2 regions of the Dactylosporangium sp. McL0621 genome follow, and region 2 is predicted to be linked to the other one. Evidence: riboswitches for the same ligand, from Rfam matches in the RefSeq annotation. Region 2 holds a riboswitch; the other holds the start of a gene.
What was found. A riboswitch is a leader RNA that binds a small molecule or an ion and turns the genes downstream of it on or off. The one in region 2 is predicted to bind thiamine pyrophosphate.
Positions count from the first base shown of each region.

Region 1: it holds a riboswitch for thiamine pyrophosphate, as region 2 does, so the genes downstream of both, thiS (sulfur carrier protein ThiS) here and ACPPVO_RS53270 (ECF transporter S component) in region 2, are expected to answer to the same signal.

Region 1 covers NZ_CP188259.1:10,814,466-10,818,864, reverse strand. The annotation lists gene ACPPVO_RS51220 (aldo/keto reductase) at 1-544, opposite strand, end outside; gene thiE (thiamine phosphate synthase) at 563-1,171, shown strand; gene thiO (glycine oxidase ThiO) at 1,168-2,211, shown strand; TPP riboswitch at 2,237-2,347, shown strand; gene thiS (sulfur carrier protein ThiS) at 2,347-2,550, shown strand; gene ACPPVO_RS51200 (thiazole synthase) at 2,543-3,307, shown strand; gene ACPPVO_RS51195 (thiamine phosphate synthase) at 3,301-3,816, shown strand; gene thiD (bifunctional hydroxymethylpyrimidine kinase/phosphomethylpyrimidine kinase) at 3,813-4,399, shown strand, end outside.
Region 2 covers NZ_CP188259.1:11,248,539-11,252,937, forward strand. The annotation lists gene ACPPVO_RS53260 (acyl-CoA dehydrogenase family protein) at 1-625, opposite strand, end outside; gene ACPPVO_RS53265 (alpha/beta fold hydrolase) at 679-1,509, opposite strand; TPP riboswitch at 1,562-1,679, shown strand; gene ACPPVO_RS53270 (ECF transporter S component) at 1,758-2,327, shown strand; gene ACPPVO_RS53275 (ABC transporter ATP-binding protein) at 2,328-3,656, shown strand; gene ACPPVO_RS53280 (energy-coupling factor transporter transmembrane component T family protein) at 3,653-4,360, shown strand.

The DNA.
Region 1 (4,399 bases), 430 kb from region 2:
ACACGAACGGCGTCCAGCCGTTGGTGCGCGCGAGGTGCTGGGCCTTGGAGAACTGCCAGGCGTACATGCTCGACGCCCCGATGTAGCGGGCCTTGCCGGCGCGGACGACGTCGTGCAGGGCCTCCATCGTCTCCTCGATCGGCGTCTCCGCGTCCCAGCGGTGGATCTGGTACAGGTCCACGTGGTCGGTGCCGAGGCGGCGCAGCGAGTTGTCGATGGCGGCCAGGATGTGCTTGCGCGACAGGCCGCCGTCGTTCGCGGCCTCGCTCATCCGGCCGTGCACCTTGGTGGCGAGCACGTAGTCGTCGCGGTGCGTGAAGTACTTCGCCAGCAGACGCCCGGTGATGGTCTCGCTGGCGCCGACGGAGTAGACGTCGGCGGTGTCGAAGAACGTGATCCCGCCCTCGGCGGCGCGGCGCACGAACGGGTCGGCGCCCTCCTCGTCGAGCGCCCACGGGCGGATGGCGGGGTTGCCGTAGCTCATCATGCCGAGACAGATTTCGGAGACCTGCAGGCCGGTCCGGCCGAGTCGCACTTGCTTCATGTCTGAAAAGCTATCGCGATGCCAACCATCGGACGACTGCATCTGGTGACCGATACGCGGCCCGGCCGCAACGCGCTGGAGGTCGTCGCGGCGGCACTGCGGGCCGGCTTCGACGTCGTGCAGGTGCGGCCCGAGGACGCCGTCACCGATCGCGAGGCCTACGAGCTGACCGTGCGCGTGCTGGCGATGTGCCGCGAGCTGGGCCGTACCTGCCTGGTCAACGACCGGCTGCACATCGCGCTCGCGGCCGGGGCCGACGGCGGGCACGTGGGCGCCGACGACCTGCCCGTGGCCGCGGCCCGGCGCGTGCTCGGCCCGCACGCGATCCTCGGCGCCACCGCCCGCAACCCCGAGACCGCGCGCCGGGCGGTCGCCGACGGCGCCTCCTACCTCGGCGTCGGGCCCGCGTTCGCGACCACCACGAAGACCGGGCTGCCCGACGCGATCGGGCCGGCCGGGGTGCGCGCGGTGGCCGAGGCGGTAGGCGTGCCGGTGGTGGCGATCGGCGGGGTGACCGCGGCCCGGGCCGGCGAGCTCTTCGCCGCGGGCGCGCACGCCGTCGCCGTCGTGGGCGCGGTCAGCGGGGCCGCCGACCCGTACGCCGCGGCCCTGGAGTTCACCGCATGACGACGTTCGGGATCGTCGGCGGCGGGATCATCGGCCTCAGCGTCGCGTTCGAGCTCGTCGAGCGCGGCGCCGCAGCGATCACGGTGTACGACCGCGACCCCTCGGCCGGGGCCGGGCTGGTCGCCGCCGGAATGCTCGCGCCCACCGGCGAGGCCGTGTTCGGCGAGGAGGAGCTGCAGGCGCTGATGCTCGAGTCGATGCGCCGCTGGCCGTCGTTCGCCGAGCGGGTCGAGGCCCGGACCGGGGCGTCGATCGCGTACCGCACCGACGGCACCCTCCTCGTCGCGCTCACCGCCGACGACCAGGCCGAGATCGACCGGCTGATCGGCTTCTACCGCCGCGCGGGTACCCCCATCGAGCCGCTCACCGGCCGGGGGCTGCGCGAGCTCGAGCCGCTGCTCGCCCCGCGGGTCCGCGGCGGCGCGCTCGCCCCCGGCGACCACCAGGTCGACCCGCGGCGGCTGCTGCGGGCCCTGCGCACGCTGCCGGTGCGGTTCGAGGCGCGGGACGTCACCGAGCTGTCCACGCTGCGGGACGATGTGATCATCGTCGCCAACGGCACCGGCTCGGCCGCGCTGACCGGGCTGCCGGTGCGCCCCGTGAAGGGCCAGCTGCTGCGGCTGCGGGGGGCCGAGCCGCTGCTGCGGCACGTCGTGCGGGGGGTGGCGGCGGGGCGGCACGTGTACCTCGTGCCGCGCGCCGACGGCGAGCTCGTCGTCGGCGCCACGGAGGAGGAGCGCGGCGCCGACACCACGGTCACCGCCGGCGGCGTGCTGGACCTGCTCCGCCCGGCCGCCGACCTCCTGCCCGGCGTCGCCGAGCTGGCGCTGGCCGAGACCCTCGCCGGCCTGCGCCCGGGCACGCCCGACAACGCCCCGGTCATCGACCGCCTGGCGCCGTCCGGGGCGCTGGTCGCCACCGGTCACCACCGCAACGGCGTGCTCCTGGCCCCGGTCACCGCGGCCGCCGTCGCCGACCTCGCGCTGCTCGGCGCGACCGGGGTCGACCTTCGCGCCTTCGGGGCAGCGCGCTTTACCTGACCATGTCGGCGGCGTTATGGTCGGAGACGTACCCCACGGGAGTCCGGTGTGACCGGGCTGAGAGGGGGGCTGTCAGCCCCCGACCGTCGAACCTGATCCGGGTCATGCCGGCGCAGGGAGGCAGGAGTGAGCCCTATGAAGCTCGTGGTCAACGCGGTCGCATCGAGCGTCGCCGACGGCACCACCGTCGCCGACGTGGTGCGCGCCCTCGCCGGAGACGATCCGCGCGGGATCGCCGTCGCCCTCAACGGTGACGTGGTACCCCGATCGCGCTGGGCGCAGACGCGCCCGGCCGACGGCGACCACGTCGAGGTGCTGACGGCGGTCCAGGGTGGTTGACGCCCTTGTGCTCGACGGCGTGGAGCTGTCGTCCCGGCTCATCCTCGGCACCGGCGGGGCGACGAGCCACGCGGCCCTGGAGGCGGCGATCCGGGCCAGCGGTACCGCGCTCGTCACCGTCGCGCTGCGCCGGCTCGACCCGGCCGCGCCCTCGCTCCTCGGCGTGGTCGAGCGGTGCGGGGTACGCGTGCTGCCCAACACCGCCGGCTGCTACACGGCCACCGAGGCGGTCAAGCTCGCCCACCTGGCCCGGGAGGCGTTCGGCACCGCCTGGGTGAAACTCGAGGTGATCGGCGACGAGGAGACCCTGCTGCCCGACGGCGTCGAGCTGGTCGCCGCGGCCGCCCGGCTCGTCGAGGACGGGTTCGTCGTCCTGCCGTACACCAGCGACGATCCGATCCTCGCCCAGCGCCTGGCCGACGCCGGCTGCGCGGCCGTCATGCCGCTCGGCGCGCCCATCGGCTCCGGGCTGGGCATCCGCAACCCGCACAACATCGCGCTGATCCGGCGGCTCGTCACCGTGCCGGTCATTCTCGACGCCGGGATCGGTACCGCCTCCGACGCCGCCCTCGCCATGGAGCTGGGCTGCGACGGGGTGCTGCTCGCCTCCGCCGTCACCCGGGCCGAGCACCCGGCGCGCATGGCCGAGGCGATGCGCCTCGCGGTGCGGGCCGGCCGACTGGCCCACCTGGCCGGGCGGATCCCCCGGCGCCTGCACGCGACCGCATCCAGCCCGACCGGAGGTATGCCGTGGTAGAGCCCGGCCTCATCGTCTTCACCGACCGCCGGCAGGCCGAACGCCCGCTGGACGAGGTGATCGCGGGCGCCGTCGACGGCGGGGCCCGGGTGGTGGTCCTGCGCGAGCACGACCTCCCGCCGCGGCGCCGCCTCAAGCTCGCCGCGGCCCTGCGCACCCGCCTCGACCAGGTCGGCGGCCGCCTGCTGCTGGAGGAGGACGGCGAGCTGTGCAAGTGCCACGGCCTCGAGGAGCTGTTCGCGGCCGCCGACGACCCCGCCGACTACGTCACCCTCTCGCCGATCTTCGCCACGCGCAGCAAGCCCGGGTACGGCCCGCCGCTCGGCCTGGCCGCCCTGGGCCGCATGGCGGTGGTCGCGCCCGTGCCGGTCTACGCGCTCGGCGGCGTCGACACCCCGGCCCGCGTCCGCGACTGCCTGGACGAGGGCGCCGCCGGCGTGGCCGTGATGGGTGCCGTCATGCGCGCCGACGACCCGGGCCGCCTGGTGAAGGAGCTCCTCACCGCATGAACCCGCCCGTCGCGCTCACCATCGCCGGCTCCGACTCCGGGGGCGGGGCCGGGATCCAGGCCGACCTCAAGACCTTCGCCGCACACGGGGTCTTCGGCACCAGCGTGATCACCGCGCTCACCGCCCAGAACACCGTCGGCGTGCGGGCCATCTCCGCCGTCGACCCGGGGTTCGTGCAGGCCCAGCTCGAGGCCGTCCTCGACGACCTGCCCGTCGCCGCCGTGAAGACCGGCATGCTGGCCACCCCGGAGACCGTCGCGCTCGTGGCTCGGTTCGCGCCGCGGCTGCCGGGCCTGGTCGTCGACCCGGTGCTCGTGGCCTCCTCCGGCGACCGGCTCTTCACCGCCGACGCCGAGCGGGCGTACCTCGACCTGCTCTTCCCGCACGCCGCCGTCGTCACGCCGAACCTGCGCGAGGCCTCGGTGCTGCTCGGCCGCGACGTCCTCGACGCCGAGGACGCCGCCAAGGCCGCCGAGGACCTGGCCGCCTACGGCCCCCGCTGCGTCGTGGTCAAGGGCGGCCACCTGCGGGGGAGCGCCGAGGCGGTGGACGCGGTCTGGTACGACGGCCACACCTCGCTGCT
Region 2 (4,399 bases):
CCACGTACAGCGTGGCCAGGGTGCCGTTGGTGGCCCACAGCTTCACGCCGTTGAGCAGGTAGTCGCCGTCCTCGGTGGGCACCGCGGCGGTGCGCAGGTTGGCCGGGTACGACCCGACCTCCGGCTCGGTGAGCAGGAACGCCGAGACCTCGCCGGCGGCCAGCCGCGGCAGGAACCGCTGCTTCTGCTCGTCGTTGCCGACCAGTTTGAGCGGCTGCGGTACCCCGATCGACTGGTGCGCCGACAGCAGCGCGCCGATGGACGGGTTGACCGAGCCGACGAGCATGAGCGCGCGGCAGTAGTCGAGGTTCGTCAGGCCCAGCCCGCCGTACTTCTGGTCGATCTTCATCCCGAACGCGCCCAGCTCGCCGAGGGAGCGGAGCACCTCGTCGGGGATGCGCGCGTCGCGCTCGATCTGCTGCCCGTCGACGGTCTCGACGTAGGCGGTGAGCTTTTCGCGGAACTCGACGCCGCGGGCCTCGGCGGCGGGGTCGAGCTCCGGCAGCGGGTCGATGAGATCGAGGCGGAGCCGGCCGAGGAAGAGCTCCTTGCCGAAGCTGGGCTTCCTCCACTCGGTCTCGCGGTTCTCCTCGATGACCTTGCGCGCCTCGCGTTCCGCGCGCACCGACGTCGAAACCATGGACACCCCCAGGTGGACGCTCCTGAACCTCCAGGTTATTACCCGCGAGTAGCGTTGACTATGCCGACAATCGCCGCGGCTACCTCGGCGGGCGCCTCATCGGGGATCCAGTGGCTGATCCCGGCGAGCGGGACGAACCGGTAGTCCCCCGCGACGTAGGAGGCGCAGGCGCGGGCCGCCGTCGGGCCGATCGCCACGTCGCCGTCGCTCCAGACATACGTGGTCGGGACCGTCGCCGGGCCGAGGCCGACCAGGTCGAGGGGGCTCATCGCGCGGTACCAGTTCAGCGCCGGGGTCAGCGCGCCCGGCTCGAGCAGGGCCCGCACGTAGGCGTCGGCGTCGGCGTGGGCCAGCGGGGCGAAGATTGCCCGCAGCCGCCGCCCGCCGTCGGCCAGCAGCACCTCCTCGGCCTTCCCCGGCTGCCGGAAGAGCTTGATGTACGCCGAGCGCTCCTTCTGGTCCGGATCGTTGGCGTACGCGTAGGCCGAGGCGTGCGGGTGCGGCACCGAAACCGCGGTGAGCGTGCGCACCCGGGAGGCGTGCCGCAGCGCCACGTGCCAGGCGCAGATGGCGCCCCAGTCGTGCCCCACCAGGTGTACCGCCGGAATGTCCAGCGCATCGAGGACGGCGACCACGTCCAGGGCGCACTCGGTGATCCGGTAGGCCTCGACCTCCGCGGGCCGGGCGCCCGGCGAGGTGCCCCGCTGGTCGAGGGCGTAGGTGCGCAGCCCGGCCGCGTGCAGCCGCGGGGCGACGTCCGCCCACTCGCCGCTGTGCTGCGGGAAGCCGTGCAGCAGCAGCACCGGCTCGCCGTCCTCGGGGCCGCCGTCGAACACATCGAACGTGAGCGAGCGCGCCGTGATTTTCATGACCCGAGACTACGAGCAGACGACGTTCACTGTTACCGTCGGGAAACAACTGCACATCCGACAGGGGAGCGCACAGCGCTGAGAGTGCGGCGGCCGCGTCAAACCGGCCCCGCAGACCCTCGAACCTGATCTGGGTAATGCCAGCGCAGGGAGCTCGGTCACCTCACGCCAGCACGCCATGCCGCCGTACCCCGGCGGTGCGGCGTCGCGTCTCCTTCTGGTTCGCCTGAACTGGGAGGTATCCAACAATGCAGACTCGTTGGCGGACCGTCGACATCGTCGTCGCGTCCATCATCGCCGTCGCCTTCGCCGGGGTGTTCTACGCCTGGAACAACCTGTGGAACGCGCTGGACAGCTTCGCGCTGCCGTGGCGCGCGGTGATCTACGGCGTGTGGCTCATCCCCGCGGTCCTCGGGCCGCTCGTGATCCGCAAGCCCGGCGCCGGGCTGTACACCGAGCTCGTGGCCGCGATCGTCTCGGCGCTCTTCGGCTCGGCCTGGGGGCTCACCGTCGTCGTGTCCGGCCTGGTGCAGGGCATCGGCGGCGAGTTCGGCTTCGCCGCGACCGGCTACCGCGGGTACAAGCTGGGCAATGCGCTCGTCGCGGGCGCGCTGTCCGGCGCCGGGGCGGCGCTGTTCGACCTGAGCGTGTACTACGGCGACACGTTCACCGCCGGGCAGAAGTGGACCTACGCCGCGCTGGTCGTGGCCAGCGGCGCGGTCGTCGCCGGGGCCGGCAGCTGGGCGCTGCAGCGCGCGCTGGCGCGGACGGGCGTGCTGGACCGGTTCCCGTCCGGGCGGGAACGCGTAGCAATCTGAGTGAGCACGGTCGAGCTCAGGAACTTCGGGTGGCGGCACGCCGGGCGCAAGGCCTGGGCGGTCCGCCACCTCGACCTGCGCATCGAGCACGGCGAGCGGGTACTGCTGCTGGGCGCCTCCGGGGCCGGCAAGTCCACCCTGCTCGCCGCGCTCGCCGGCCTGCTCGCCGAGGACTCCGGCGAGCAGGAGGGCGAGGTCCTGCTCGACGGGCGCCCCGCGCGGCAGGCGCGCGGCGAGACCGGGATCGTCTTCCAGGACCCGCAGACCCAGCTCGTGATGAGCCGGGCCGGCGACGACGTCGCCTTCGGCCTGGAGAACCGGGGCGTGCCCCGGTCCGAGATCTGGCCGCGGGTCGACGCGGCGCTGACGGCCGTCGGGTTCCCCTATGACCGCGGCCGCGGTACCGCCGAGCTCTCCGGCGGCGAGCAGCAGCGCCTGGCCATCGCCGGGGTCATCGCGCTGCGGCCCGGGCTGCTGCTGCTCGACGAGCCGACCGCGAACCTCGACCCGGACGGGGCGCAGCTCGTCCGCACCGCCATCGCCAAGGTCATCCAGGATCTCGACGCGACCCTGGTGCTGGTCGAGCACCGCGTCGACGAGGCCCTGCCCCTGGTCGACCGCACGATCGTGATCGGCGACGACGCGGGCGCCGTCTGGACCCCCGGCGCCCCGCTGCCGTCCCGCCGGGCCGCCTCCGCCCCCGGCGAGGCCCTGCTCACCGCCGAGCGGCTGGCCCTGCCGCACACCGCCAACACGGTCGACGAGGCCGTCCTCGCGGGCCAGGCGCTCGCCGTCGAGGGCCCCAACGGCGCCGGCAAGACCACCCTGGCGCTGCTGCTCGGCGGCCTGACGCGGCCGTCCGGCGGGCGGGTGGTGGCCGCGGCCGCGCTGGCCGGCCGGGACGCGGGCCGCCCGCCGCACCGCTGGCGGGCGCGCAGCCTGGCCGCCCGGATCGGCTCGGTGTTCCAGAACCCGGAGCACCAGTTCGTCACCAGCACCGTCCGGGCCGAACTGGCCCTGGGGGGCGCGCCGGAGGCGACGGTCGACGAGCTGCTCCAGCGGCTGTACCTCGACCGCCTGGCCCTGGCCAACCCCTTCACGCTCTCCGGGGGCGAGCAGCGCCGGCTCAGCGTCGCGACCGCCCTCGCCGCCGCCCCGCGGGTGCTGGTCCTGGACGAGCCGACGTTCGGGCAGGACCTGCGGACCTGGCGCGAGCTGGTGACCCTGCTGGCCGACCTGCGCGACGAGGGCCGGGCCCTGGTGCTGGTGACCCACGACCCGCAGCTCGTGGCGGCGATCGGCGACCGACGGCTGGAGCTGGGACGATGACCTGGCTCGCCCGCCGCGACGCGACCGCCAAGCTCGCCGCCGCGCTGCTGGTCACCGCGGCCGTCGTCACCACCCTCGACCCGGTCGCCTCGCTGACCGTCATCGGCGCGCTGCTGGTGCTGCTGCCCTTCACCGGGCTCGGGCCGGCGACCCTGTGGCGGCGGGGCTGGCCGATCCTGCTCTCCGCCACCGGGATCTTCCTGTTCACGGTGCTCCTCGGGGCCCGCGACTCGCCGGTCGTCGCCCACCTCGCCGGGCTCGACGTGCGCGCGAACGCGGTCGGCTACGCGCTGCGGCTGCTCGCGGTCGGGCTGCCCGGCTTCGTGGTCTTCGCCACCATCGACCCGACCGACCTCGCCGACTCGCTCGTCGCCCACCTGCGGGTCCCGCCCCGGTTCGCGATCGGCGCCCTGGCCGCGCTGCGCCTGGCGCCGCTGCTGGCCGGGGAGTACCGGCTGATCCGGCTGGCCCGGCGTGCCCGCGGTACCGCCGCCGGGCCCTTCTCCACGCTCTTCGGCCTGCTGGTGGCGGCCATCCGGCGGGGCATCCGGCTGGCCACGGCCATGGAGGCGCGCGGGTTCGACCGTGCCGGACCGCGCACGATCGCCCGGGACACGCGATTCGGCTGGATGGATGCGCTGGTGGTGACCCTCGGCCTCACCCTCGCGGCGGCTGTGATCTTGCTGAAGTTCGCGCGGGCATAGGCATATCGCTACCTGTTGTTCGCCCGTGCGGTCGAGGGT